DNA from 2 places in the Rhizobium sp. 05L419 genome. Region 2 is predicted to be linked to the other one. Evidence: predicted binding sites of a transcription regulator. Region 2 holds the regulator's gene; the other holds the start of a gene.

Region 1 (14,905 bases), on a different contig from region 2:
GCAACGCGACATTTGGATGAAATCGCGCAGGAATGGCAAAAAAATCGCTAAATAACCAAAAAATGATGGACTGAAACGATTACGGCAGCCGTCAAATCTGACAAAGCCTCACAAACCGATGCGATCTTCGACAAATTCAGCGTTGAAAAAAAGCGTGACGTCGCAAGCTTGGCGCAAGCTTCGTGTCCGGGCGGAGCGCTCGGCTCAGCTTGATCAAACGTTTTAGCTCGCGACAGCGGGAAATTCGGCCGAGGCGTGGACGAATCAGGCAACGAAAAAAGGGCGGCCCGAAGACCGCCCTTCTGTTCCGGAGACCGGAAATGGATCAGCGAAGGCTTTTGCCTATCACATCATGTCCATGCCGCCCATGCCGCCCATGCCGCCAGGCATGCCACCAGCAGAATCCTTCTTCGGCAGTTCGGCGATCATGGCTTCGGTGGTGATCAGCAGCGATGCGACAGAAGCAGCGTTCTGCAGAGCCGTGCGAACAACCTTGAGCGGGTCGACGATGCCCATGACGATCATGTCGCCATATTCGGACGTCTGGGCGTTGTAGCCGTAGTTGTCCTGGTCCTTGTCGAGCACCTTGCCGACAACGATCGAAGCTTCGTCACCAGCGTTTTCAGCGATCTGGCGAACCAGCGACTGCAGGGCGCGGCGAACGATGTTGATGCCGGCTTCCTGGTCGTCGTTTTCACCCTTTGCGGTGATCTTCGTGGAAGAGCGCAGAAGAGCGATGCCGCCGCCGGCGACGATGCCTTCCTGAACAGCAGCGCGCGTCGCGTTGAGGGCGTCGTCGATGCGGTCCTTCTTTTCCTTGACTTCGACTTCCGTCGAGCCGCCAACGCGGATGACGGCAACGCCGCCAGCGAGCTTGGCAAGGCGTTCCTGCAGCTTTTCGCGGTCATAATCCGACGAGGTCTCTTCGATCTGAGCCTTGATCTGCGCAACGCGGCCTTCGATGTCGGTCTTGGCGCCAGCGCCGTCGACGATCGTGGTGTTTTCCTTGGAGATCGAAACCTTCTTCGAACGGCCGAGCATGTCGAGCGTTACGGATTCGAGCTTGATGCCGAGGTCTTCGGAGATGACAGTGCCGCCTGTCAGGATGGCGATGTCTTCGAGCATTGCCTTGCGGCGATCGCCGAAGCCAGGAGCCTTGACAGCAGCAATCTTCAGGCCGCCGCGCAGCTTGTTGACGACGAGCGTTGCAAGAGCTTCGCCTTCGACGTCTTCAGCAATGATGAGGAGCGGCTTGCCGGTCTGGACGACAGCTTCGAGAACCGGGAGCATCGACTGCAGGTTCGAGAGCTTCTTCTCGTGAAGGAGAATGAAGACGTCTTCGAGGTCTGCGATCATCTTCTCCGGGTTGGTCACGAAGTACGGGCTGAGGTAGCCGCGGTCGAACTGCATGCCTTCGACGACTTCGAGTTCGGTTTCGGCGGTCTTGGCTTCTTCAACCGTGATGACGCCTTCATTGCCGACCTTCTGCATGGCTTCAGCAATGTCGAGACCGACCTGCTTGTCGCCGTTTGCGGAGATCGTGCCGACCTGCGCGACTTCTTCCGAAGTGGAGATCTTCTTGGCCTTGGCCTGGAGATCCTTCACGACGTCGGCAACGGCGAGGTCGATGCCACGCTTCAGGTCCATCGGGTTCATGCCGGCTGCAACAGCCTTGTTGCCTTCGCGAACGATCGCCTGGGCAAGAACGGTTGCGGTCGTGGTGCCGTCGCCGGCGATATCGTTGGTCTTCGAAGCAACTTCGCGGACCATCTGGGCGCCCATGTTCTCGAACTTGTCTTCAAGTTCGATTTCCTTGGCGACAGAAACGCCGTCCTTGGTGATGCGCGGAGCGCCGAAGGACTTGTCGATGATGACATTGCGACCCTTCGGGCCGAGCGTTACCTTCACTGCGTCAGCGAGAATGTCGACGCCACGCAGCATCTTTTCGCGCGCGGTGCGGCCAAACTTGATTTCTTTAGCTGCCATGATTGAAACTCCTGAATTCGAGTTGTCCGGGTTCTGGACCCGTCGGCTATGTCGGAAAGGCAGTCGGCTGATTAGCCGATGATGCCCATGATGTCGGCTTCCTTCATGATCAGAAGGTCTTCGCCGTCGATCTTGACTTCGGTGCCGGACCACTTGCCGAACAGAACGCGGTCGCCAGCCTTGACGTCGAGAGCGACGACCTTGCCGGACTCGTCACGAGCGCCGGAACCGACGGCGACGATTTCGCCTTCCTGCGGCTTTTCCTTAGCGGTATCGGGAATGATGATGCCGCCCTTGGTCTTGGCTTCGGACTCAACGCGGCGAACAACGACGCGATCGTGAAGGGGGCGGAAGTTGGTGCTTGCCATTGTCTAATCCCTCGATCAAATGACACTTGCGGGCCAGAAACGGCCCGCACGGATGGATGTTAGCACTCGCCTGTTGTGAGTGCTAGCGGCCTGCATTTAGGGATGGCACGTAGGGGAGTCAAGGATAACCTCGCAATTTTCAATAGGACACCTGTGCAACTTTTTGATGGCAGAAAGCCCGATCCCGCGAAAAATCATCCAGGATCGCAGATAGTCTTGGACGAACAATCGTTTGTCGGCAGCTGCGGCGCATTGACCATGTGACGGAAATCGCTGCGACGCGGCGCGAGCCGCCCGTCTCCCGGTCAACGCATTGGGCCAGCGCGTTGGGCCAGCGCGTTGGGATTGTCGCATATCCGTGCCAATGATATCGAGCAGAGCGACGCCGAGAAAAACACGATCGCGCTGATGGCCGGGCGAGGGGCAAAAGACCGTGAATGAAATAACCCCGGCCGATGATGTCGTGGCGGCACCGTCGCTACAGGAGGCTATGCGCGTTTGGGCGAAAATCGGCTGCTTGAGCTTCGGCGGGCCTGCCGGCCAGATTGCGCTGATGCACAAGGTCGTCGTCGAGGAAAAACGCTGGATCTCGGAAGAGCGGTTCCTGCATGCGCTGAGCTACTGCATGCTGCTGCCAGGACCGGAGGCGCAGCAGCTTGCAACCTACATCGGCTGGCTCATGCACGGTATCCGCGGCGGGTTGCTGGCCGGGCTTCTCTTCATCCTTCCGGGCTTCGCCGTCATTCTGGTGCTGTCCGGCCTCTACGCGTATTTTCAGGATGCGGCCTGGCTCTCGGCCCTGTTCTTCGGGCTCAAGGCCGCAGTTCTCGCCATTGTCATCGAAGCTCTGCTGAGGCTGGGACGTCGGGCGCTGAGGGGCCGCTTTCACTATTGTATCGCAGCCGCCTCGTTCCTGGCGCTATTCCTCCTGAACCTGCCGTTCCCACTGGTCGTGATCCTGGCGGGCGCAGCCGGCTTTGCGATGAGGCGAGACAAGCAGTGGAACGACCCGCCAGCGGACGTGGCAACGCGCCCCTATTTCCTGCCGCTGACGACGCGTTCCATTGCCAAGCCCCTCATCGTCCTCGTGTTCTGGATACTCGTCTGGCAGTCCCCTCTGCTTTTTGTGCGCAGCCTGGATGGGCCGGCAGACCTGATTGCGGAGACGCTGAGCGGCGAGACCAACGTCTTCGGTGCGGTCTTCGTCTTCTTTTCCAAGATGGCGGTCATCACTTTTGGTGGCGCCTATGCCGTCCTGTCCTATGTCGCGCAGGTCGCTGTCGGAAAATACGCTTGGCTGAAACCCGGCGAGATGCTGGATGGTCTGGCGCTCGCCGAGACCACGCCCGGCCCTCTGGTGCTGGTGCTTTGCTTCGTGGGCTTCCTTGCCGGGTTCCGCAATCCCATCGCCATGGCGCCGCTGGCGGGTGGCCTGTTCGGCGCATCGCTGGCGGCATGGGCGACGTTCGTCCCAAGCTTCATCTGGATCTTCGCCGGCGCCCCGTTCATCGAGAAGCTGCGCGATAACGCGACGCTTTCCGCAGCCATGTCGGCGATCACGGCCGCCGTCGTCGGCGTCATTCTCAACCTGGCGCTCTGGTTTGGTCTGCACGTGCTCTTTGCCGAGGTGGGACGTGTCGCGCTGTTGACGGGCGGGGCAGGTTTGCCGCTGGTCAGCCTCGCCTGGCCGGAATGGCGAACGCTTGATGTCGCAGGGCTCGGGCTTTTTCTCGTGGCCTGCGTGCTGCTCTTCCGTTTCAAGCTCGGGATGGTGAAGATCCTGGTGATTTGCGCGCTGGCCGGCCTGCTCGTGAAAGCCGGAGAGGTATTTCTGTAACGCCTGTCCGGCGGACTTTTGCGACCAGCGACCGCAAAATGCCTTGCCATCGCGCATTGCCTTTGCGATGTCAGCCGTCACTCTACGCAAATCGGGAAATCGGAATGGCCAAGCGGATCGAGAACCTTGCGGAAATCACCAGCCGGTACGACGCGGTGTTCTGCGATGTATGGGGGGTCCTGCACAACGGCATCGATCCCTTCCCGAAAGCCGCTCAGGCGCTCGAGGCCGCCCGCGCCGAGGGCCTGACGGTCGTCCTCATCACCAATTCTCCGCGCATTGCTTCGCAGGTGGTGACGCAGCTTCAGCAGATCGGAATCCAGGACGGCGCCTATGACCGGATCGTGACGTCGGGCGATGTGACCCGCCGCCTTATTGCGGAAGGCCCCAGGAAGGTCTTTCTTCTCGGCCCGGAGCGCGATGTCGCCCTCATTGAAGGTCTCGGCGTGGAACGCGTCGACGCCAGGGAGGCCGATAGCGTCGTCTGCACCGGCTTCTTCGACGACGAGGCGGAAACCCCGGAAGACTATACGGAGATGCTGACGGATTTTCGGGCGCGCAATGTGCCGATGATCTGCGCCAATCCCGATCTCGTTGTCGAGCGTGGTCACCGCATCATTCCCTGCGCCGGCGCAATGGCCGCCTACTACACGCAGCTTGGTGGCGAGACCCGCATCGCCGGCAAGCCGCACACGCCAATCTATGACGCGGTTCTGTCCGTTGCCCGGCAAGCGCATGGCGATTTTCCGCTGGACCGCGTTCTGGCGATAGGTGACGGCATGCCGACCGACGTGCGCGGCGCTCTCGATTACGGCCTCGATCTCCTCTATATCAGCGGCGGCATCCATGCGCAGGAGTACACCCTGAATGGCGAGACCGACGAGGCGATCCTCACAGCCTACCTGGAGCGGGAAAGAGCGACGCCGAAGTGGTGGATGCCCCGCCTCGCATAAGAGACCCCGCATTAGAAAAGCCAGCCGATGACCGTCTTTCACCGCAACGAAACCCGCAACCCCTTGCCCACCCACCTCAGTGGCGGCGTTATCGCCATCGGCAATTTCGACGGCGTCCATCGCGGCCATCAATCGGTTCTGAATCGGGCGCTGGAGATTGCCAGCGAGCGCGGCATTCCGGCGCTCGTGCTGACGTTCGAGCCGCATCCGCGCACCGTCTTCCGGCCGGAAACCCCCGTCTTCCGCATCACGCCGGCTCCGCTTCGCGCGCGCATTCTCGAAGCCATGGACTTCAACGCCGTCATCGAGTACCCCTTCGACCTCGCATTCTCGCAGCGTTCCGCCGATGATTTCATCCATTCGATCCTCAAGGATTGGCTGGGCGCGTCCGAAGTCGTCACCGGCGTCGATTTTCACTTCGGCCGCGGACGCGAAGGCGGCCCCGCGTTCCTGATGGATGCCGGCGACAAATACGGCTTCGGCGTCACGCTGATCGATGCGTTTCGCGACGAGAATGCCGACGTCGTGTCGTCGAGCCGTATCCGAGAACGGCTGAAGGACGGGGATGTCAGCGAGGCCGCCGGCATGCTCGGCTACCACTATACCGTGGAGGCTGAGGTGATCGACGGCGAGAAGCTCGGGCGGCAGCTCGGTTTTCCGACCGCCAACATGCGCTTGCCGCCGGAAGTCGAGCTTAAGTCCGGCATCTACGCCGTCCGCTTCCGCCTGGCCGACGGCACACTCCATGATGCGGTGGCGAGCTATGGCCGGCGCCCGACCGTGACCGACACCGGCGCACCGCTTCTCGAAACCTATCTTTTCGATTTCAGTGGCGATCTCTACGGCCAGATCTGTTGCGTGTCCTTCTTCGGCTTTCTGCGCCCGGAGCTGAAATTCGACGGCCTGGAGCCGCTGGTCCAGCAGATCAAGCTTGACGAGGAAGAGGCGAGGGCGCTGCTTTCAGGCGTGCAGCCGCTTGGCGAGCTCGACCGCAGGATCTGCTTTTCGTGACGTTCAGGCACTTTTGCGCTGAGAGTTCCAAGCCCAATTCCCTCTTCCTTTTCCCGGCAAAAGCGCCTATGAACCGGCGCGATGAGTAAATTCCGGCTGGCGATCACGATACGAATTATCGGCCCGGCCTTCCGCGCGCGCTAAGCGGCCGGAAGGTCCGGGTTTTTGGCGCTCGTCAAACGAGCGCCTCCGTCGCCAAACATTTTCAAGCCCGTTGCGCCATCCCGAGGCGCCAGAGACGATTGCTAGACATGACCGATACAGCCGAAAAGATCGACTACTCGAAGACCCTCTATCTGCCCGAAACCGATTTCCCGATGCGCGCCGGCCTGCCGCAGAAGGAGCCGGAAACGGTGGCCCGCTGGCAGCAGATGGGTCTCTACAAGAAGCTGCGTGCTTCCGCCGCCGGACGCGAGAAGTTCGTCCTCCACGACGGCCCTCCCTATGCCAACGGCAACATCCACATCGGCCACGCGCTGAACAAGATCCTCAAGGACGTCATCAACCGTTCGTTCCAGATGCGCGGCTTCGACGCCAACTACGTTCCCGGCTGGGACTGCCACGGCCTTCCGATCGAATGGAAGATCGAGGAAAAGTACCGCGAGAAGGGTAAGAACAAGGACGAGGTCCCGGTCAACGAATTCCGTCAGGAATGCCGCGACTTCGCCGCCGACTGGATCAAGATCCAGTCCGAAGAGTTCAAGCGCCTCGGCATCGAGGGCGATTTCGACAATCCCTACACGACGATGGCCTTCCACGCGGAATCGCGCATCGCCGGCGAACTGCTGAAGATCGCAAAGACCGGCCAGCTCTATCGCGGCTCCAAGCCGATCATGTGGTCGGTCGTCGAGCGCACGGCGCTGGCCGAAGCCGAAGTGGAGTATCACGACGTCGAGAGCGACGCGATCTGGGTGAAGTTTCCGGTCAAGGGCATCGCAACCGATGCCGAAGCTTTGGACAATGTTGCCGACCGTTTCGGTTGCTCACCGCAGATCGATTCTGATGATCCCGGTGATGCGGACAGCCTGGATCAACAGAGGGAAATGATCAGAAAGGATGTGGCCGAAACGCTTCAAAGCCGGTACGTCGGGGCTTATGTCGTCATCTGGACCACGACCCCCTGGACGATCCCCGGCAACCGGGCGATCGCCTATTCGTCGCGCGTCTCCTACGGCCTCTATGAAGTTACGGCTGCTGAGAACGATTTCGGTCCGCGCCCTGGCGAAAAGCTGATCTTCGCCGACAAGCTGGCGGAAGAGTCCTTTGCCAAGGCCAAGCTGCAGTTCAAGCGCCTGCGCGACGTAACCGCCGAAGAACTTGGCGCCATCACCTGCGCCCATCCTCTCGCCTCGCTCGGCTACGACTTCAAGGTTCCGCTCCTCGATGGCGACCACGTCACCGACGACGCTGGCACCGGCTTCGTGCACACGGCCCCCGGCCACGGCCGCGAGGACTTTGACGCCTGGACGGCGGAAGCCCGCAATCTCGAAGCGCGCGGCATCTCGTCGAAGATCCCCTTCACCGTCGACGACGCTGGTTTCTACACCGCTGATGTCCCCGGCTTCGGCACCGATCGCGCCGAAGGCCCCGGCCGCGTCATGGATGACAACGGCAAGAAGGGCAACGCCAACGATCTGGTCATCAAGGCCCTGATCGCCGCCGAAAACCTCTTCGCCCGCGGCCGCCTGAAGCACTCCTATCCGCACTCGTGGCGCTCGAAGAAGCCGGTCATCTTCCGCAACACGCCGCAGTGGTTCGTCTACATGGACAAGAACCTCGCCGATGGCTCGACGCTGCGTTCTCGTGCGCTGAACGCCATCGACGACACCCGCTTCGTGCCATCAGCAGGCCAGAACCGCCTGCGCGCCATGATCGAAGGTCGCCCGGACTGGGTGCTTTCGCGTCAAAGGGCGTGGGGCGTGCCGATTTGCGTCTTCGTCGATGAGCAGGGCGAGATCCTTCAGGACGACGAGGTCAACGCCCGCATCCTAGAAGCCTTTGAAAAGGAAGGTGCCGACGCCTGGTTTGCCGAAGGCGCGCGCGAGCGCTTCCTCGGCAAGAAGTCGAACGAGCCGTGGAAGCAGGTCATGGACATCCTCGATGTCTGGTTCGACTCGGGCTCCACCCACACCTTCACGCTGGAAGACCGCCCGGACCTGAAATGGCCGGCCGATCTCTACCTGGAAGGCTCCGACCAGCATCGCGGCTGGTTCCACTCCTCGCTGCTGGAATCGGCCGCCACCCGCGGCCGCGCGCCTTACGACGCCGTCCTCACCCATGGCTTCACCATGGACGAGAAGGGCGAGAAGATGTCGAAGTCCAAGGGCAACGTCACCTCGCCGCAGGAGATCATGAAGGACGCCGGCGCCGACATCCTGCGTCTGTGGGTCATGACCTCGGACTATGCGGACGACCTGCGCGTCGGCAAGACGATCATCCAGACCAACGTCGACGCCTATCGCAAGCTGCGCAACACCATCCGCTGGATGCTGGGCACGCTCGCGCACGACAGGGGCGAGGTCATCGCGCTCGCCGATCTGCCGGAACTGGAGCAGCTGATGCTGCATCGTCTGGCGGAACTCGACCAGCTCGTCCGCGAAAACTACGACGCCTTCGACTTCAAGAAGATCGCCCGGGCGCTCATCGACTTTGCCAATGTCGAGCTCTCGGCCTTCTACTTCGATATCCGCAAGGATGCGCTCTACTGCGACGCGCCGTCGAGTCTGCGCCGTCGCGCCAGCCTGCATGTCATCCGTACGATCTTCGATTGCATGGTGACCTGGCTGGCACCGATGCTGCCCTTCACGACCGAGGAGGCATGGCTGTCGCGCAACCCGTCGGCGGTTTCCGTCCACCTCGAGCAGTTCCCGACCATTCCGGCGGCATGGAAGAACGAGGCGCTGGCGGAGAAGTGGAAGAGGATCCGGGCCGTGCGAACCGTTGTCACCGGCGCGCTCGAAATCGAACGCAAGGACAAGCGCATCGGCTCGTCGCTCGAAGCTGCTCCGGTGGTGCACATCGCCGATCCTGCGCTGCTGCGGGCGCTGGAAGGTCAGGACTTCGAGGAGATCTGCATCACCTCGGGCATCCTGATCGACGGCGCAGAGGGCCCGGCCGATGCGTTCCGCCTGTCCGAGGTGCCGCAGGTGAGCGTCGAGCCGAAGCTCGCCGAAGGCACGAAATGCGCCCGCTCTTGGCGGATCACCACCGATGTCGGCTCCGATGCCGGTTATCCGGACGTCTCGGCACGCGATGCTGCAGCGCTTCGCGAACTAGCGGTGCAAAACTGAAGAAAAGTGCCGGGTGAATTGCGCATTCGCGGTTCATCCGGTAAAAGCTGCCTGAAAATGGCCGGATTTTTCCGTCAGGGGGACGGTTGTCCGGTTTTTGGGCGATGATTGCACCGGCATTGCTGGAAGGGTTTTCATGTTACCGAAGCGTTGGTTCCATTTGGGCGTCTGCCTGACTGTTGCGATGGCAGGCAGCTCGATGATGTCAGGCTGCACCAGCGGCCCGCGCTACGGCACGGACAAGACGGCGTTCCAGCAGCTGACGGACGACCTCGGCCAGTCGACCTCGCTCACCGGCGCCGAACCAAAGAACAAAGGCGTGAAATACACCCCGCGTCCGGGCTTGGTCCTGCCTTCCACGGCGGCGAGGGAAACGCTGGTCGAGCCGCAGCAATCGATCGCCAGCAAGGACAATCCGCAGTGGATCGAATCCCCGGAAGAAACGCGCGCGCGCCTGGTCAAGGACGCGGACGACAATAGCGACAAATCGAGTTTCCGCTCGCCGCTGGCAAGCTCCGCAATCGAGGGCGGGCGTCGCACCACCCAAGAGCAGACCCAGGCCTATCGCGAGGCACGCGCCCTCCAGAAGGGTGCTTATCTCGATCAGCGCCGCTCCATTTCCGATCCGCCGACGGAGTACCGCCAGGCCGACGATCCTTCAAAGCTCGACGATCTCGGCGAACCGGAACTCAAGAAGCAGAAGAAGAAAAAGAAAGAAGCTGCCGTGGCCGGCTCTGGCAAGCAGTGGTGGAATCTTCTTCAGTAAGCGGATCGAGCGGGGCGTCAGCCCCGTTGTCTTTTTGACCAGCGGGAGACGAGCGCGATGTGCATCGCTTGGCTCGCGAACAGCAGAATGCCCACCAGCCCGATATTCCTGCCGTGCCCGGCTCTGGTGGCAGCAAGGACCGTCATCAGCGCGATTGCCAGCATCGGTATGGAGGCGAAAGCCATGGCGCGGGGCGCGGACCAGTTCACTTTCCCGGACAAGGACCACTGCATCGGCACAGCCCTGCTGTCGGGCGTAATCCTGGCATAGGCGAAACCTGCCAGTGCGAGCATGGCGGGGACGATGCCGGCAAGCAATATTATTGCGTCTCTCTCCTCTGCGTAAAGAATGCCCGCAAGATATCCGCAGCCACGGTCTCTTGCAGGCCTGAGTAGACGTCCGGAGCATGGTGGCATGTGGGTTGCATAAAGAAGCGCACCCCATTGTCGACCGCGCCGCCCTTCGGGTCTTCCGCCCCATAGTAGAGCCTGCGGATGCGGGCGAATGAAATAGCGGCCGCGCACATCGTGCACGGCTCCAGCGTCACGTAGAGGTCTGCACCCGTCAGTCGCTCCTGGTCGAGCGCTTCGCAGGCCATGCGGATCACCGCGACTTCCGCGTGGGCGGTGACGTCGTTTAATTCGCGCGTGCGGTTGCCGGAGCGTGCGATCACGGCGCCATCGAGCACCAGCACGGCCCCGATCGGCACCTCGCCGCGCTCGCCCGCAGCACGCGCCTCATCGAGCGCCAGATTCATAAATTGATTTGTCTTCACAACTCGACAATTTCCACTTAACCGCAGGGGCGCGACCTGATAGACAGGCCCAAAAGGCAGGCAAACAACAAATGACATTCAAAGACAAGCCAAAACGGCCTGGCGGCAAGCCATCTCCGCGCGATAACGCTCCGAAATCCGGCGCGAAGCCCGCAAAGACGTTCGCCAGGACCGAGGCGAGCACGGCCGATAGCGACGCCAAGGCGGAACGCATCTCCAAGGTGATGGCGCGTGCCGGCGTTGCCTCGCGCCGCGACATCGAGCGCATGATCATGGAAGGCCGCGTCACGCTGAACGGCAAGCTTCTCGACACGCCCGTTGTCAACGTCACGCTCGAGGACAGGATCGAAGTGGACGGCGTGCCGATCCGCGGCATCGAGCGCACGCGCCTCTGGCTCTACCACAAGCCCGCCGGCCTCGTGACCACGAACTCCGATCCGGAAGGCCGCCCGACAGTTTTCGACAATCTGCCGGACGATCTGCCGCGCGTCATGTCGATCGGACGCCTAGATATCAATACCGAAGGTCTGCTGCTGCTCACCAACGACGGCGGCCTTGCCCGCGCGCTGGAATTGCCGACGACAGGCTGGCTGCGCCGCTACCGCGTGCGCGCCCACGGCGAGATCGATCAGGACGCACTCGATAAGCTGAAGGACGGCATCGCCGTCGACGGCGTGCTCTATGGTGCGATCGAAGCGACGCTCGACCGTACGCAGGGCTCCAACGTCTGGCTGACCATGGGGCTTCGCGAAGGCAAGAACCGCGAAATCAAGAACGTGCTCGGCGCGCTCGGCCTCGACGTCAACCGCCTCATCCGCATTTCCTATGGACCCTTCCAGCTCGGCGATCTGCCGGAGCGCGAGGTTGTCGAGGTGCGCGGCCGTACGCTCCGCGACCAGCTCGGCCCCCGCCTGATCGAGGATGCCAAGGCCAATTTCGACGCGCCGATCTACAACGCGTCGGCTGTTGCCGCCGAAGAAGAGGTCGAAGCCAAGCCGGAACGCCGCGAGCGTTCATGGAAGCCGGAAGACAAGCGCGAACGCGCCTTGAGCCGCCTCGACACCAAGCGCGATGATCGCCGCGACGAACGTCGTGATGGTGGTGGCCGCGATGGTGGACGTGATGGCGGGCGCAAGGACGACGACCGGCCGAAGCGCCCGGCGCTCGGCAGCCGCCGCAACGCCAACGTCTGGATGGCGCCCGGCGCCCGTCCGCTGGGCGAGAAGGCCACCGCCAAGGCCGAGAAGAATGCCCAGACCGCACTCAAGCGCGGCGAGAAGCCCGGCCGTGCCAAGCCGCAGCCGACCCGCTACGACGACACCGGTCCGCGCGTCCAGGTCAACCGTGCCCGCGATGACGAAGGCGAGTGGATCCGTTCCAGCGAAGTCAGCAACGAAGAGGGTGGCCGCAAGCGCTCCGGCGATCGCCCATCTGGCGCGCGCGGCGACAAGCCTTTCGGCGACCGCCCGCCTCGCGGCGACCGTACCGCACGTGGCGAAAGGCCCCATGGCGATCGTCCGCCTCGTGGCGACAGGCCGGCCGGTGATCGCCCCCCTCGTGGCGACCGCCCGTTCGGCGACAAGCCTCGCGGCGACCGCAAGCCGCGCGAAGAGGTTGCCGAGCGCCCGCGTTCCTACGGCGACCGCCCTGCACGCAGCGACCGTCCGGCACGCAGTGACAGACCTTATGGGGATCGTCCGGCACGCGGCGACCGGCCAGCCGGTGACCGCCCCCCTCGTGGTGATCGTCCGTTCGGCGACAAGCCTCGTGGCGACCGCAAGCCGCGCGAAGAGGGTGCCGAGCGCCCGCGTTCTTTCGGTGACCGTCCTGCACGCAGCGACCGTCCATCCGGTGACAAGCCGCGCCGTCCGCGCGCCAAGAGCTTTTCCGGCGAGGCGCGTTCGGAGCGTCCGTCCGGCGATCGCCCGTTCGGCGACAAGCCTCGCGGTGATCGCAAGCCGCGCGAAGAGGGCGCCGAACGTCCGCGTTCCTTCGCTGACCGTCCGGCACGCAGCGACCGGCCGGCCGGCGACAGGCCTTCCGGTGACAAGCCGCGGGGAAAGAGCTTCGGCGGCAAGCCAGGTGGGGGCAAGAGTTTCTCCGGCAAGCCTTCGGGCGATCGGCCGGGTGGCGGTGGCAAGCCTTCGGGCGGGCCGTCGCGTGGTGGACCTAAAGGGAAGGGAATGACGCGCGGTGCGGATCGTCGGCGGTGAGTTTCGCGGACGGCCGCTCGCCGTACCTAAATCAAACGACATCCGGCCGACTGCCGACCGGACGCGTGAGAGCCTGTTCAATATTCTGAGCCATGCCTATCCGGAATGCGTCGATGGCACCCGGATACTGGACCTGTTTGCCGGTACCGGTGCCGTCGGCCTTGAGGCCGTCTCGCGCGGTTGCCGTCATGCGCTGTTTGTCGAAAACAGCGTCGAGGGCAGGGGGCTGCTCTGGGAGAACATCGACGCGCTCGGCCTGCACGGCAAGACGCGCATCTTGAGACGCGACGCAACCGATCTCGGCAGCGTCGGCAATCTTGAGCCGTTCCAGATGCTCTTTGCCGATCCGCCCTATGGCAAGGGTCTTGGGGAAAAGGCGATGGCAGCTGCCGCCAAGGGTGGCTGGTTGGAGACCGGTGCGATTGCCGTGCTCGAGGAACGCGCCGACGTTGCCGTTTCGGTCGATCCTTCCTATCTCTTTCTGGAAAGCCGTATTTTTGGCGACACCAGGGTTCATTTCTTCCGCTATCAGCCTCAGTAAATAGCGGACTATCGTTGGGGGTAGAGGTGCAGCAGGCCGAGAAGACCAGTACCGAGTCGCCTGCCGCACAAGATACGCCGCATGGGTCCTTGCCGAGAATTGCCGTCGCCTTTGGCGGTGGCGGTGCTCGCGGCCTCTCCCACATCCATGTTATCGAAACCCTTGACGAGCTCGGCATTCGCCCGGTCGCGATATCGGGCTCCTCGATCGGCGCTATCATGGGCGCCGGCATGGCGGCCGGGATGACGGGGGCCGCCATCCGCGAACATGCCCTGATGACTGTCGGCAACAAGGGGGCGGTCGTCAGCCGGCTCTGGGGACTTCGTCCGCAAACGGTGCGCGACGCCGTCGCCAACGGAGTTCGCATCGGCCAATTCAACCTTGAGCGCATCCTCAAGGCCTTCCTGCCGGCCGAGCTGCCGGAGCGCTTCGAGGATCTGCTGATCCCGATGACGGTGACGGCGACGGACTATTACGCACAGGCCGAGGTGCTCGTGAAGGAGGGGGCGCTTTTCCCTGCCCTCGCAGCATCGTCCGCCATACCCGCCGTCTTCATGCCGGTTCGCCTGCATGGCAGGGTTATGATCGATGGCGGCATCAGTAACCCGGTGCCCTACGAATGCCTAATGGACCTTGCCGACATCGTGATCGGCATCGATGTCGTCGGCGCTCCCGAAGGCGATGGAACGCACATCCCGAACCGCATGGAGAGCATCTTTGGCTCCGGCCAGTTGATGATGCAGACCGCTATTTCTTTGAAGCTCAAGCTGCAGGCGCCGCATATCTTTCTGCGCCCCGTGGTCGGACGCACGGGCGTCATGGATTTCCTGAAAGCCCGGGACGTTCTCACCATGTCGGCCGGCGTCAAGGACGAGCTGAAATACGCGCTCGATCGCGAGATCGAAGCACGCCTCAAGGCCTAGAGTATTCCAGCAAAAGTGCACGGCGGTTCTAGGCGTCCGCCGTCGCTTCGGCCGTGCCTGCCAAAAGGTCATCATCATCGAAATCCGCCGCGCGTTTGGGCTTCACCAGCGGCTCGGGCGTGACCGGCTGCGAGAACAACATGTCGCGCCCGGCCTGCAGTCCTTCCGAGACCTGCAGCACCAGCCGCTGCTCGTCGCGGCGGCGGATGTCCTCGCCGATCTCGTAGGCGTCGGTTTCGCTG
Region 2 (14,905 bases):
TCGCACCTGCACCCGACGCGTGCCGCAGCCACCCTGGTGACCAAGACAGGCAAGCCGAACAAGCAGATGGAACTGCTGATCGCCTCGATCCGCGATGTGATTGCCGACGCCATCAAGGCCGGGGGATCGTCGCTGCGCGATCACATCCAGACGGACGGTTCGCTCGGCTATTTCCAGCATTCTTTTTCAGTCTATGACCGCGAAAGTCTACCTTGCCGCACGCCGGCCTGCGGCGGTACGGTCACGCGTATCGTCCAGGCGGGGCGCTCGACCTTCTACTGCCCCGTATGCCAGAAATAGCAAGCCGACTGGGAGGAAATCCATGGCCTATGAAACGCTGATCGTCGAAACCCGCGGCGCCGTCGGGCTCATCACGCTGAACCGCCCGCAGGCGCTCAATGCCCTGAATTCGACCGTGCTGCAGGAATTGCTGCGTGCGCATGCCGGTTTTCAGGCCGACGACGCGATCGGTGCGATCGTGCTGACGGGCTCCGAGCGTGCTTTCGCCGCCGGTGCCGACATCAAGGAAATGCAGCCGTTGGAATTTGCAGACGTCTACGGCCGCGACCTTATGAGCGGGTGGGACGATGTTGCCAAGGTTCGCAAGCCGGTGATCGCGGCCGTCAGCGGATTTGCACTCGGCGGCGGCTGCGAACTCGCCATGATGTGCGATTTCATCATTGCCTCGGAGACGGCCAGGTTCGGCCAGCCCGAGATCACCCTCGGCGTCATTCCCGGCATGGGCGGGTCGCAGCGGCTCACACGGGCCGTCGGCAAGTCGAAGGCGATGGACCTGATTCTGACCGGCCGGATCATGGATGCGGCGGAAGCCGAGCGCGCGGGACTGGTTTCGCGTGTGGTGGCGCCAGACCGGCTGCTAGATGAAGCATTGGAGGCGGCGGCCAAGATCGCCTCGCTGTCGCGCCCTTCGGTGCTTATGGCCAAGGAAGCCGTCAACCGGGCATTGGAGACGACGCTGGAAGAAGGCCTGCGTTTCGAGCGCCGGCTCTTCCATAGCCTCTTCTCCACCGAGGATCAAAAGGAAGGAATGACTGCCTTCATCGAAAAGCGTAAACCCGCCTTCAGGAACCGCTGATCCCCGGAGCGAAGGCGGCTTTTCCTTGAAAATGCGCGTTGACGCCGGTCGGCTTTAGGGTTATATGCCCGCCCAAGGTTCGGGAAGCCACTCCGGTTTTCCGATTATGCTCCCGCATTGCTGTATGAAGTGGCCGCAGGGCCCGCGGTGATCGCGGAGTTTGTTCGAATTCTTGAGAGAGGCATCCATGGCCAATACAACTTCGGCGAAAAAAGCGACCCGCAAGATCGCCCGCCGTACCGACGTCAACAAGGCTCGTCGCTCGCGCGTTCGTACTTTCGTTCGCCAGGTCGAAGAGGCAATCGCATCCGGTGATGCTGCCAAGGCAAAGGAAGCTTTCCTCGCCGCGCAGCCGGAACTGGCTCGCGCCGCAAGCAAGGGCGTTCTTCACTCCAACACGGCTTCCCGCAAGGTTTCGCGCCTGGCAGCTCGTGTGAAGGCTCTTTCGGTCGCTGCGACCGCATAATCTTTCGTTAATAAACCGATTATTATGATTAGCCCGGCAACTTTGTCGGGCTTTTTCGATTCCACCGTACGGTTGTCCCAATGGTTAATTCGGTGACTCCTTCATGTCGGGTGGATGACACAAAAAACAAAACAAAAACAATGGCTTGCGTCAGGATGCTTTCAGCTTTCACGACTCGCACCTTCCGCTGCGGGGTCTGAAACGAGTCAAGAAGCTTTTTTCTTTTTTTCTTTTTATGCGTGTCAAAATTGCCAGTTTGAGGAATCTCCTTGATTCAAAAGCGATTCTTTTTTGACAGTGGCGTGACGCCCTAAGAGTGCTGCCGGAGTCAACGGGGCCATCTTAATTTTGCGTAAAATTCATCGTTGATCTCCGCACCCGATCCTGCCTAAATGCCGGTCAACAAGGGGCTCGGACATCACCTGTTTAAGGCTTGGTCTGAAACTGCCACGTCGGCAGGCTGATTGCTTTGTGTCTTTTGTTACGGGGAGCTTTGGCCTCCGGATTCTCACGCACTGGTGCAGATTGGACCGCGGCTGTGGCTGCCGCGGAACGGGATGTCGTGTGCGTTTTCAAACGGCTTTGCGTTTTTGCGTGAAGCCTAAGAAGAAGGGAAATCATACGCAGGCTGCTGGCGACCGTAAGGATGAGGGACGGGGACCAGCATGGGAGGTGAAGCGGACGCCCTATGATGCGAGCGCCGTTGCCCTCCTGATAGTCGTCTCGTGTTTTGAGGCAGGCGTTTGAGTGAACCGGCTGGTGGGTGGCGCATGAGGGCGCCATTTTCTGGCCACAGCGGGGAAATAATCGGGCGACGGAAAAAGCCGCCCGGTGGAATTGGAAGGCGGCAATATGCACATGAATTCAATGGCGGTGGATGTTTTGGACAACAGTGACAGGACATCTCTGGCGTTTGGCTCTATTTGCCCAGAAGCGGCGGGGGAAAAGGGAGACATGAAGAATGGCATACTTTTTGAGCGCGTAAGCGCACGCCTGAAGGCGCAAGTGGGTCCGGATGTCTACGCAAGCTGGTTTGCGCGGCTGAAGCTGCATTCGGTCTCTAAAAGTGTCGTGCGGCTCACCGTGCCGACGACGTTTCTGAAATCCTGGATCAACAATCGATACCTTGACATGATCACCGGCATCTTCCAGGCGGAGGACGCGGAAATTCTCAAGGTCGAGATCCTGGTCCGCACCGCAACCCGCGCTGCCAAACCAACGGAGGAGGCGGTTGCCCAAGAGCCTGCATCCTTGGTGTCGCAGGTGCGCCGACCGGTCGCCCAACAGGCGGGCCATATCGCACAGCAGGCGGTTTCGGCTGCTGCCGCAGCCCGTCCGGCAACGGCAGGCTGGGGACAGCCTCTGTTCGGCTCTCCACTCGATAATCGCTTCACCTTCGATACATTCGTCGAGGGGAGCTCCAACCGCGTTGCCCTTGCAGCGGCAAAGACGATTGCCGAGGCAGGCCAAGGCGCCGTGCGCTTCAATCCGCTTTTCGTTCATTCGACCGTCGGTCTCGGCAAGACGCATCTGCTGCAGGCGATTGCCAATGCGGCCGTGCAGAACCCGCGGGCGCTGCGCGTCGTCTATCTGACGGCGGAATACTTCATGTGGCGCTTTGCGACTGCGATCCGCGACAATGACGCGCTGACGCTGAAAGACTCGTTGCGCAATATCGACCTCCTGATCATCGACGACATGCAGTTCCTGCAAGGCAAGATGATTCAGCACGAGTTCTGCCATCTCCTGAACATGCTGCTCGACAGCGCCAAGCAGGTTGTGGTTGCGGCCGACCGCGCGCCGTGGGAGCTAGAGTCGCTCGATCCCCGCGTCCGTTCGCGTCTGCAGGGTGGCGTCGCCATTGAACTCGACGGCCCGGACTACGAGATGCGGCTCGAAATCCTCAAGCGTCGTCTTGCGGTCGCTCGTGCCGAGGATCCGTCGCTGGAAATCTCGACTGAGCTGCTGAACCACGTCGCCCGTAGCATCACGGCAAGCGGCCGCGAACTGGAAGGTGCCTTCAACCAGCTGCTCTTCCGCCGCTCTTTCGAGCCGAACCTGTCGATCGAGCGTGTGGACGAACTGCTCGCCCACCTCGTCGGCTCGGGCGAGCCGCGCCGTGTGCGCATCGAAGACATCCAACGTATCGTCGCACGACACTACAACGTTTCGCGCCAGGAACTGGTGTCGAACCGCCGCACCCGCGTCATCGTCAAGCCGCGCCAGATCGCCATGTATCTGGCGAAGACGCTGACGCCGCGCTCCTTCCCGGAAATCGGCCGTCGCTTCGGCGGACGCGATCATACGACGGTCCTGCATGCTGTGCGCAAGATCGAGGAACTGATTTCGGGTGACACCAAGCTGTCGCATGAGATCGAGCTCCTGAAGCGCCTGATCAACGAATAGTCTGCGACGTTTCCTCAGAATTCGGCGGCCGGAAGCAATTCCGGCCGTTTTACCTTGAGGATCCCCATTCCATCGAGCACGCCGCCGCCCGCTTGGCCGATTGGCAAGCGGATTCGCCGCGGGCGTTGGAGGGAGGGCCGCGTTACCGAGCAGCTCAGTGCTGGTTTCTCTGGCTCGGCAGTGCGCAACGCTTGCCGCAGCTCGGTACGCCGGGAAGCATGTAGCGCAGGCAGCAGATCTTGCGCCGGGCCACGCGCTCGCCGTCGTCCTCGACCTGTTGCAAGCAGCCGCAAAATGGGTTCACGCCTCCATCCGGCAGGCAGCCGCGAATGAAGAGCGGCAGATCGGCCGCCGCCACCCCCGCTTCTCTATTGGCCAGGCGGAGCGCGTAGTCGATGTAGACTGCCGCATTGTTCCAGCAAAGCTTGGTCGAGACGCCGCAAGCCTTCAGTTGTACAACGGCGTGGCCGAGGTGCGTTTCGAGCATTGGCCCGATCGCCTCGAAACCGTCCGGGCCGATATGGTCCTCGATGCGCCCCGCATGAGGTACGCCGAAGGCCCGCGGCAGGCCGTCCTCCGAGAGCGCAATGGTCATCTCGCAGAATGCGACAGGTAGAGCCTGGGCGGCAAGCTGGCGGGCGAGAAGATAGGGAATGATCAGGCACGAGAAGTAGTAGAGAGACCACATCGAGACGACGGCGCCGTTGCCGCTAGAGGCTTCCGCATAGCGGTCGATTGCTCGCTGAAATCCGCCATTGCCGAAGAAGTCGGTCAGGGAAACGCCGGCTGCAAGCTCCGTCGCCAGCAGCATCCTCTCTCGGCACCAGGCGTGCTCGCCGACAAACGCGGGCGAGAGACGGCCCCGGAGCCCTTCGCTCCGATCGATATTCTGACGCGGGGCGTTGGCCATGCGGTTACCCATCGACCTCGCCGGTCGATGCTTCCCGCACCGCGGCAGCCGCGAGGAGACGGGCCACTGTAGCCCTGATTTGGACGGTGCGGATGCTCATCAATGTGTGGGTTCCGGCATGCTCACATAGAATTTGATGAGTTTAATACTCAACAAAAGGCCGGAGGAAAGCAAATTTTGAACGCCATACTCCACTTTTATTGCGGCGCATTGGCCACAGTCACCTTAGCCCCCGCCTCCGACAGCAGCCAACGGCGAAAGGCTGCAGTCGACGGTCGCTCCAGCGCCGCACTGGGGTAGACGAGGTGGAAGGCGAGGCGGCTTGCAACGCCCAGCGGGAAGGGAGCGACGACGGCACCATGCTGAAGCTCACCGGCCAGAAACGATCGGCGCATCAGAGCGAAGCCGAGGCCGGCTTTCATCGCCTCATAGGCGCCGTTGCCATGCATAAAGATCGGCCCGCGCGAAGCGTCCACCTTCGTTGCACCGGCTGCCTCCAACCAGAGCTGCCAATCGTGTCGATAGACATCGTGGATGAGCTGGAACTCCGCGAGCGAATTCGCCGAGGGCGAGTCGCCAAGCGAGTCGGAGAGTTTCGGTATGCAGACGGGCACGAGTTCGTCGTCCACCAGTCGTTCGCTCACCAGTCCGTCATAGCCACCTAGCCCGTGCCGGATCGCCAGGTCGATACCGTCTCGCTGAAAGTCCAGGACACGGTGCGAGGCGCTGATGCGAACGTCGATCTCGGGGTGGATCGCCTCAAAGCGACCAAGGCGCGGCACAAGCCAGTAGGTTGCAAAACCGGCGGTGCAGGTAACATTCAGTACGGCGCCGCGGGCTCGCGCCGTAATCGCCGCCGTCGCCTCCCGCACCAGACGGAAAGCTGCCCTCAGCGTCGTAAAGTAATCGGCGCCTTCCACCGTCAGCGCCAGCGCGCGGGTCTTGCGCTCGAAAAGCTTCACGCCGAGCGCCGCCTCGAGATCGCGGATCTGCAGGCTGACCGCTCCCGGCGTCACGTTGAGCTCCTTCGCCGCCAACGTCATGCTGAGATGCCGGGCCGCCGCTTCGAAAGCGCGCAACGCGGAGAGTGAAGGAAGATAATCGCTCATGATTTAGCTCAGCTAAAGCGTTTGTCGAAAAAGACTCGTTTGCCGAGACCCGCTTCTCGAAATAATATCAGCAGGAAAGCGATCCTCAAAGGGATTCTTGAATAGCGATGCAGCGAGAATAATTCGGCATTCGCGGTGAACGCCGCGCAGCAATCGGGTGGCGCTGCCAGTTGCCGCGACGTAAGCCGTTTGCCTGTTCAATAGGGAGAAGGGTCATGCAACAGAAACAGATGGGTCTTGCCGAGTGGGGAATGTTGCTGGTGCTCTCCCTGCTATGGGGCGGTTCGTTCCTCTTCAACGGCATTCTGGTGAAGAGCCTGCCGCCGTTCACGATCGTGACCGGCCGGGTGCTGATCGCGGCGATCGCCCTCAACGTCATCGTCCGCGCGACGGGCCAGGTCATGCCGCGCGATGGCAAGTCCTGGGCCGCCTTTTTCGGCATGGGTATCCTCAACAACATGATCCCCTTCTGCCTGATCGTTTGGGGCCAGACGCATATCGCCAGTGGGCTGGCGTCCATCCTCAACGCGACGACACCACTCTTTGCCGTCGTCGTTGCGCATATGCTGACGGCGGATGAGAAGATGACCGGCAACCGTCTGCTCGGCGTGCTCGTCGGCTTCGCCGGCGTGGCCTACATGATCGGTTTCGATGCCTTGCGGGATCTGGGCGCCAACGTTCTGGCGCAGCTCGCCGTGCTGGGTGCTGCGCTTTCCTATTCCTTTGCCGGCATCTTCGGTCGCCGCTTTCGCCAGATGGGGATGGCACCGCTCATTCCGGCCGCCGGGCAGGTGACTGCGTCCACTATCCTGATGCTGCCGGTCGCCCTGCTGATTGATCGCCCATGGATACTGGCTGCACCCTCTGCCGAGACCTGGATGGCTCTCTTCGGTCTCGCGCTGCTATCCACGGCGATCGCCTACGTGCTGTTTTTCCGCATCCTGGCGACGGCTGGCGCGACGAACCTGATGCTTGTCACCTTCCTCATCCCCGTCAGCGCCATCCTGCTCGGCGCCGCCGTTCTCGGCGAGCAATTGCAGGCCAAGCATCTGGTAGGCATGGCGATGATCGCGATCGGCCTTGCGGCCATCGATGGGCGCCTGTTCTCTCTGGGGAAGAAGCGAACCGCCTGATTCAGAGCAATTCCGGCAAAAGTGCATAGCGGTTTTGCGAAGAGCGGAACTCTAGCAGGCGAGATCGGCAACGACCGAATCGAGGATCAGCATGCCGGAGGGCGTGCAGCGAAGCCGGGAATTGCCGATCCGCTCGATGAAGCCGTGTTCCAGCAGGAATTCCTCGCGCTTCGGGTCGGGATCACGACCCGAAAGCTGCTGCCAACGGGCAAGATCCACGCCCTCCGTCAAGCGAAGCCCCATCAGCAGCAGCTCGTCGGCCTGTTCGTCATAGCCGAGCTGTTCCTGATCCAGAACGCCGTGGCCGTCTCGTTCCACGAGGTCCAGCCAAGCCTCCGGCTTGCGCTCGGTGGCGGTCGCGATCTTCGCGGATCCGCGCGTCAGCCGCCCATGCGCGCCGGGGCCGATCCCGGCATAGTCGCCGTAACGCCAGTAGGTAAGATTGTGACGGCTCTCTGCGCCGGGGCGGGCGTGATTGGACACCTCATAAGCCGGCATGCCCTCGCTGGCGGTGATTTCCTGCGTCGCCTCATAGAGCAGCGCCGATTGATCGTCATCCGGCACGACCAGCTTGCCCGCCTTGTGCAGGCCGAAGAAGGGCGTGCCCTCCTCAATCGTCAGCTGGTAGAGCGAGAGGTGGTCGACGGCGTAGGAGATCGCTTCTCTAAGCTCGCGCTCCCATTCCGCCACCGTCTGGTTCGGGCGGGCATAGATGAGGTCGAAGGACATGCGCGGGAAGATGTCGCGCGCCAGCTTGATCGCTTTCAGGGCATCGGCGACGTCGTGCAGGCGTCCGAGGAACTTCAGGTCGCGGTCGTTCAGCGCCTGCACTCCGAGCGAGACACGGTTGACGCCGGCCGCGCGATAGCCGCGGAAACGCTCTGCCTCGACGCTGGAAGGGTTGGCCTCCATGGTGATCTCGATGCCATCGGGCATGTGCCACTCTTTGGCGATGCCGTCGAGGATGGCGGAAACGGTGGACGGGTTCATCAGCGACGGCGTGCCGCCACCAAGAAAGACGCTGGTCACCGTCTTCGGTCCGCTCAGTTGCCGCATGCTCGCCATTTCCTTCAGGAAGGCGGCAGTGAAGCGCTCCTGATCGACGGGTTGATGGCGGACATGGCTGTTGAAGTCGCAATAGGGGCACTTGGCCGCGCAGAACGGCCAATGCACGTAGACGCCGAAGCCGGGCTCCCCGGTGTCGGGCAGCAGTACGGCATCACGCATCAGGCGAGGGGAATCTAGATTATCCACGAACGGGACCTTACGCTTCCAGGCAGGTTTCGACAAAGAGTTTGAAGGCACGTGCACGGTGCGAAAGCGCCTGCGGCTTGCCTATGTTCCAGCCGTGCTTCTCCTCGCCGCTCATCTCGCCGAAGGTGATGCCATACCCTTCTGGCTGAAAAACGGGATCGTATCCGAAGCCCTGTGTGCCGCGCGGCGGCCAGACGACGGTGCCTTCAACCTCGCCGCGGAAAAGCTCGGTACGCCCGTCCGGCCACGCAAGGCACAGCACGCTGATGAAGCGTGCGCTCCGCTGTTCCGGTTTGGTAGCGCCTGCATCCTGCAATGCCTTCTCTACCTTCTCCATCGCCATGGCGAAATCGCGCGTGCCGTCGGGGGTCTCGGCCCAGTTCGCCGTATAGACACCCGGATCGCCGCCCAGTGCGTCGATGACAAGCCCGGAGTCGTCCGAAAGCGCCGGCAGGCCGGAAGCCTCCGCCGAAGCGAGCGCCTTGATAGTAGCGTTTTCCTCGAAGGTGGTTCCCGTCTCGTCAGGCTCGGCGAAGTTCAGGTCGGCGGCAGACTTGGCGGTAAAACCGAAGGGACCGATCAGATCCTGGATTTCCTTGATCTTGCCTGCATTGTGGCTGGCGACGACGATGGTCTTGGTCTCAAGCTTGCGCATTGGGTGTCCTATTCAATGCCCCAGATTCTGGCTTCGGCGCATTCCAGGCTGTTGCCTGCCGGATCGCGAAAATAGATCGACCGGCCACCCTGAGGCCAGCTTACCTCGGATTCGATCTCGACGTTTGCCGCCTTGAGCTGCCGGGCAATCACGTCGAGGTTCTCGGCCGAGACACGGAAGCAGGCATGGCCCGCACCCGTCGTGCCGTGCGGCGGAACCTGCAGTGCCCGCGCCTCAGGTGACTTGGTGGTTTCCTGCGGATTGAAGATCAGCAGGACGCCTGGGCCGCAGCGGAAGAAAACATGCCGGTTTGCCGCCCGCGTGATCTTGGCAAGTCCGAGAACGCCTTCATAGAAAGCCTCAGCCTTGTCGAGGTCGTCCGCATAGAGCGCCGTCTCCAGCATGCCTTCCAGCATGTCATCCATTAGGCGATGGCCTGCTTTTGCATCTCGACCAGTTCAGCAATGCCGGTTTTCGCAAGCCCCATCAGGGAGGCGAACTCCTCGTCGGTGAAAGGTGTACCTTCGGCAGTGCCTTGGATTTCGACGATGCCGCCGCCACCCGTCATCACGAAGTTGGCGTCCGTTTCGGCAGAGGAGTCCTCGATATAGTCGAGGTCGATCACCGGCTGACTGGCGAAGATGCCGCAGGAGATGGCCGCGACGTGATCCTTCAGAACGCGCTCCACCTTGATCATGTTGCGGCTTTCCATCCACTTCAGGCAATCGTAGAGCGCGATCCAGGCACCGGTGATCGATGCCGTGCGGGTCCCGCCGTCGGCCTGGATGACGTCGCAGTCGAGCGTGATCTGACGCTCGCCGAGTTCCTTGAGATCGACGACGGCGCGGAGCGACCGGCCGATCAGCCGTTGGATTTCCTGCGTGCGGCCGCCCTGCTTGCCGGCGGCGGCCTCGCGCTTCATACGCTCGCCGGTGGCGCGCGGCAGCATGCCGTACTCGGCCGTGACCCAGCCCTTTCCGGTGTTGCGCAGCCAAGGCGGGGTCTTTTCTTCAAGGCTTGCCGTGCAAAGCACATGCGTGTCGCCGAACTTCACCAGACAGGAGCCTTCCGCATGTTTGGAAAAATTGCGCTCGAAGGAAACCTTGCGCATCTGGTCGGTTTTTCTGCCTGAAGGCCGCATTCTATTCTCCTGGGGCGTAGCGCCGAAAACGGGAAACGTGTCCGGGCAACATCACGCGTGCTTTATGTTGTTGACCGCTTCTACGATTGGCAGCGTTCATTTGCAATTTCCCTTTTGCCACGGCGGGGAGATTGGCTATATTTTGCAGGATCATCATCAGTACAGGTGCGCAAGACTTAATGGAATTCAGGTCGACGTCGATTTCGGATGCCGTGGCTGCGCTGGATGAACGCTCGAAGGAAATCTTTCGCCGCATCGTCGAAGGCTATCTGGAGACCGGCGAACCGCTCGGTTCCCGCAATCTGTCGCGCATTCTTCCCATGTCGCTGTCCCCGGCCTCCGTGCGCAACGTCATGAGCGACCTGGAGGAGCTAGGTCTCATCTATTCGCCCCATGTCAGTGCCGGCCGGCTGCCGACGCAGATAGGTCTGCGCTTCTTCGTGGACGCGTTCATGCAGGTCGGCGATCTCTCAGCCGAGGACCGCGCAAATATCGATCGTCAGGTGCGCGCCGAAAACCGCGACAATCCGATGGAATTGATGATGAACGAGGCAAGCCGGATGCTGTCGGGCATTTCGCGCGGTGCCGGCCTCGTCATTACCGCCAAGAGCGACCCTGTGCTGAAGCATGTCGAGTTCATCCGCCTGGAACCGACCAAGGCGCTCGCGGTCCTCGTCGGCGATCACGATCAGGTCGAGAACCGCATCATCGAGCTGCCGGCCGGCGTCACATCCTCCCAGCTAACGGAGGCCGCGAATTTCCTCAATGCTCACATGAGCGGTCAGACCCTGCCGGAACTGCGCAACCAACTCGGTCGCCTCAAGGAAAATGTTCGCCACGAACTCGATGCGCTGTCGCGGGATCTCGTCGAGCGCGGCATTGCCGTGTGGTCCGGGAGCGCGGACGAAGGCAAGCCCGCGCAGCTCATCATCCGCGGCCGCGCCAACCTGCTCGAGGGGCTTGCCGGTGCGGACGATCTCGATCGCCTGCGCATGCTGTTTGACGATCTGGAGAAGAAGGACAGTTTGATCGAGCTGCTGAACCTGGCCGAAAGCGGCTCGGGCGTGCGCATCTTCATAGGTTCGGAAAACAAGCTGTTTTCACTGTCCGGCTCTTCGCTGATCGTCGCGCCTTACCGCGACGAAGACGACCGTATCGTCGGTGCCGTCGGCGTCATCGGGCCGACGCGCCTGAATTATTCGCGCATTGTGCCGATGGTCGACTATACTGCGCAGCTGATGTCGAGGCTGTCGCGTCCCGCGAAGTGATGCCGCCAAAGCTACTCGGCCAGCAGATCGCCGGAACCGCCCATCTCCGCAGGCATGTCCTTGTATTTCGGCAGGCCATCTTTCATGCGGAGCACCGTCTCTGCATAGTTGACGTGCAGCGACGGCTGATAGCGAAGATCGGGGATAATGACGGCATAGACATCTGTGACGCCCCACAGGGGATGCTCGGTATAGAGGTGTCCGCCGCAGAGCTCGCAGAATTTGCGGACGCTCGTATCCGACTTCTGGTAGCCCTCGACGTGCTCCCCGCCTTTTGTGACGCGCACGCTTTGCGGAGGCCACAGGGTAAAGGCGTTGACCGGGCCAGCCGACCATTGTCGGCAGGAATCGCAATGACAATAGCCCATCGCGACAGGCTCGCCGGATACGGTGATTTCAACGGCGCCGCAAAAGCACTTTCCAGCATAGCTCGTCTGCTCGGCCATCGTGGTATCTCCCTGAGCCGTTCGGGATGAATTTGCCACATATTAGGAGTTTAAAAAGTAGAGGACTTTGTCGTGACGAAGTCAAGCTGCAGCTGTGCTGCGGCGCCAGACGCGCGGCCGTTACCTGCGTTTCATAGCTTCTTCGTCACGCAGACTTGATTTTTGGCGGTCAAAGTTCGATATCGGGCACATCCAAAAGACACCAATCACCGGAGAACGTCATGACCGACGAGACGACGAAGAACGGACCTGACGCTGCCGCGGCTGATGCCGCAGTGGACACCGCGGCAAACGTCGAGAACGAAGCAGCAGCCGAAGCCGCGCAGCAGCCCAATGCGTTGGAGTTGCTGAAGGCAGAAAACGGCGAGCTGCGCGATCGTTATCTGCGCCTTGCCGCCGACATGGACAACCTGCGCCGCCGCACCGAGCGCGAAGTCAAGGACGCCAAGTCTTATTCGGTCGCAGGCTTTGCCCGTGACATGCTTGCCGTTTCGGACAACCTACGCCGCGCCATTGATGCCATTCCTGATGATGTGCGAGCTTCCGCGGATGCAGGCCTCGCTACGTTGATTGAGGGCGTTGAGATGACCGAGCGCTCGATGCTGTCCGCTCTCGAGCGCCACGGCGTTCGCAAGCTGGAGCCGGTCGGCCAGAAGTTCGATCCGAACTTCCATCAGGCGATGTTCGAGGTTCCGAACCCTGACGTACCGAACAATACGGTCGTTCAGGTCGTGCAGGCGGGCTTCACCATCGGCGAGCGGGTTCTGCGCCCTGCCATGGTCGGCGTCGCAAAGGGCGGCCCGAAGATCGCCGAAACCGAAACCAATTCGATTTTCGACCAGAAGGACGCCTGATTCCTCAGGCGTCTTACGAGACGTTTGTTCAGATGCGGGCGAAGCGCTCGATCAGCAGATCGAAGAAGCCGTCCGCATCGACATCGCGCATGACCGTGGCATTGCGCTTGCGATCGGTCACATGCCACCAGTCGACAACTGTCATCCCCACCGTCAGTTCAGACTTCACCTCGATCTCGACATTGCAGTCCCGCCCCTTGAAGAGTTCGGGTTTCAGCAGATAGGCAACGACTGTCGGATCGTGCAGCGGGCCGCCGTCCGAGCCGTATTTCTCGATATCGAAGCGTTCGAAGAATTCCAGCATCTCCACCATCGCAATGGCCGGGCGCGTGCCCAGGTCCGCCATGCGCTTGACGCGATCCTTGCGGGTCAGGAGCTTGTGCGTCACGTCGAGCGGCATCATCACGATCGGCACGCCTGAGCGGAAAACGATGTCGGCTGCCTCGGGATCGACGTAGATGTTGAATTCCGCCGCCGGCGAGATGTTGCCGCCTTCGAAGAAGCCGCCGCCCATCATCACCAGTTCGCGGATGCGGGCAATGATGTCAGGCGCCTTCTGGAAGGCCATGCCGATATTCGTCAGCGGTCCGAGCGTGCAGAGCGTCACGGTGCCTTCCGGCTCGTTGCGCAGCGTCTCGATGATGAAATCGACGGAATGCTGCGGTTGAAGGGGCATGACCGGCTCGTCCAAAACAGGACCGTCGAGGCCGGTTTTGCCGTGCACATGTTCCGCAGTCACCAGCTTGCGGGCGATGGGCCTGTCGGCGCCTGCAAAGACTTTGGTGTCCGTCTTGCCGCACAGCTCGCAGACGATCCGGGCATTGCGGCTGGTGTAGGAGAGCGGCACGTTGCCAGCGACGGTGGTGATGCCGAGCACCTCCAGCTCCTCCGGGCTGCCGAATGCCAGCATGATTGCGGCTGCGTCGTCCTGACCAGGGTCGGTGTCGATAATGATCTTTCTCGGGTCTGCCATTCCGCTCGTTCCATCCTCGTGGTGCGCGACGTCGTGGCATGCACCGTTTTTGTTCATGATCCCGTCGCAAATCGGCACAGCCGGCGCGGGGCACGTTTTGATGCGAGGCGGCGCGCACTTTGTCAAGGCAGGCAGTGTTGTGCGATCAAGGCTGCGCCTTGCGGGGGGCTTTCGCAATTCCCATATTGTCAGTAACCGGATGCTGCAATTCAGGTCCGGCAAGGTCGCTTGTATCGAGGACTTCGAAAACGATGAGCCGCATTACGCCTTTCGCCAGCCCTCTTCTTCTGGGCTTCGACGCCATGGAAAAGACCCTCGAGCGGATTTCCAAGGCGAGCGATGGATATCCGCCCTACAATATCGAACGCGTTGCCGCCGACAGCCTCTCCGGAGATCCTGAACGGTTGCGCATCACGCTGGCGGTCGCCGGTTTCGGCGAAGACGACCTCGACGTCTCTATCGAAGAGAACCAGCTGGTCATACGTGGCCGGCAGGTTGATGCGGGAGACCGTGAATATCTCTATCGGGGGATCGCCGCACGGCAGTTCCAGCGAACCTTTGTTCTGGCCGATGGCATGCAGGTCCTTGGCGCCGGATTGAAAAATGGATTGCTGTCCGTCGATCTCATTCGGCCCGAGCCGGCCCGTATGGTGAAGAAAATTAACATTTCGGTCTCACAGTAGGACAACAGCTCACGTTGAGCCGTTGGTCCCTTCTCTCGGAGGTACAGGAATGTTGATGAAAGAAGCCAATTCTCACCTGACCAAAACCGAACTTGCCGGCATAGGCAACGGCGAGGTCGCATACATTAGGAAAATTAGGTCCGAAGAAGTGTCCAAGTGCTTCCCTGAAGCACCGGATATCGATCCGAGCGTCGACCTCTGGGCGCTGTTCGGCGCCGACGGCACGCCGATCCTTCTGACTGACAATCGTTCCAGCACCTTCTTCAAGGCTGCCGAGGACGAATTGAAGACGGTGAGCCTGCACTAGGCAGGCACGCCGGAACAGATCCCTTCGCGCCTCCTGTGCCCAATGCTTGCCTATTGCAGTCGCTATGCGGCGACCGCAAGGGCAATGGAGCTGAACGGAGAGCGCGGTTCTGCCGGATATCGGCCGACCGCAGCGCCCGGACAACCTATACGCGCTTGAAGGTCAGATAGGCCGAGGATCGTCCCTCGCGCCGGGCTTTCGCCT

The links. Region 2 encodes HrcA, which represses chaperone genes, less so after heat shock. Its sites were predicted from a motif close to GTTAGCACTCNCNNNNNGNGAGTGCTAAC; they were not measured.
Region 1: groES (co-chaperone GroES) is a predicted target of HrcA. The motif match lies at 2,413-2,441, and genes of this name have one in related genera.

Annotation. Positions count from the first base shown of each region.
Region 1 covers NZ_JBFTOF010000015.1:28,392-43,296, reverse strand. The annotation lists gene groL (chaperonin GroEL) at 346-1,986, opposite strand; gene groES (co-chaperone GroES) at 2,058-2,354, opposite strand; gene chrA (chromate efflux transporter) at 2,845-4,191, shown strand; gene AC1DMK_RS18850 (TIGR01459 family HAD-type hydrolase) at 4,296-5,144, shown strand; gene AC1DMK_RS18845 (bifunctional riboflavin kinase/FAD synthetase) at 5,172-6,155, shown strand; gene ileS (isoleucine--tRNA ligase) at 6,407-9,445, shown strand; gene AC1DMK_RS18835 (hypothetical protein) at 9,582-10,211, shown strand; gene AC1DMK_RS18830 (hypothetical protein) at 10,229-10,528, opposite strand; gene AC1DMK_RS18825 (nucleoside deaminase) at 10,531-10,968, opposite strand; gene AC1DMK_RS18820 (pseudouridine synthase) at 11,058-13,199, shown strand; gene rsmD (16S rRNA (guanine(966)-N(2))-methyltransferase RsmD) at 13,180-13,740, shown strand; gene AC1DMK_RS18810 (patatin-like phospholipase family protein) at 13,767-14,663, shown strand; gene AC1DMK_RS18805 (monovalent cation:proton antiporter-2 (CPA2) family protein) at 14,692-14,905, opposite strand, start outside.
Region 2 covers NZ_JBFTOF010000009.1:101,213-116,117, reverse strand. The annotation lists gene mutM (bifunctional DNA-formamidopyrimidine glycosylase/DNA-(apurinic or apyrimidinic site) lyase) at 1-300, shown strand, start outside; gene AC1DMK_RS14290 (enoyl-CoA hydratase) at 323-1,096, shown strand; gene rpsT (30S ribosomal protein S20) at 1,284-1,562, shown strand; gene dnaA (chromosomal replication initiator protein DnaA) at 2,415-3,968, shown strand; gene fhuF (siderophore-iron reductase FhuF) at 4,123-4,878, opposite strand; gene gcvA (transcriptional regulator GcvA) at 5,076-5,987, opposite strand; gene AC1DMK_RS14265 (DMT family transporter) at 6,203-7,120, shown strand; gene hemW (radical SAM family heme chaperone HemW) at 7,172-8,347, opposite strand; gene rdgB (RdgB/HAM1 family non-canonical purine NTP pyrophosphatase) at 8,385-9,029, opposite strand; gene AC1DMK_RS14250 (VOC family protein) at 9,038-9,454, opposite strand; gene rph (ribonuclease PH) at 9,454-10,170, opposite strand; gene hrcA (heat-inducible transcriptional repressor HrcA) at 10,350-11,438, shown strand; gene AC1DMK_RS14235 (GFA family protein) at 11,450-11,884, opposite strand; gene grpE (nucleotide exchange factor GrpE) at 12,106-12,738, shown strand; gene AC1DMK_RS14225 (nucleoside hydrolase) at 12,767-13,711, opposite strand; gene AC1DMK_RS14220 (Hsp20 family protein) at 13,963-14,394, shown strand; gene AC1DMK_RS14215 (BQ00720 family protein) at 14,444-14,701, shown strand; gene trmB (tRNA (guanine(46)-N(7))-methyltransferase TrmB) at 14,847-14,905, opposite strand, start outside.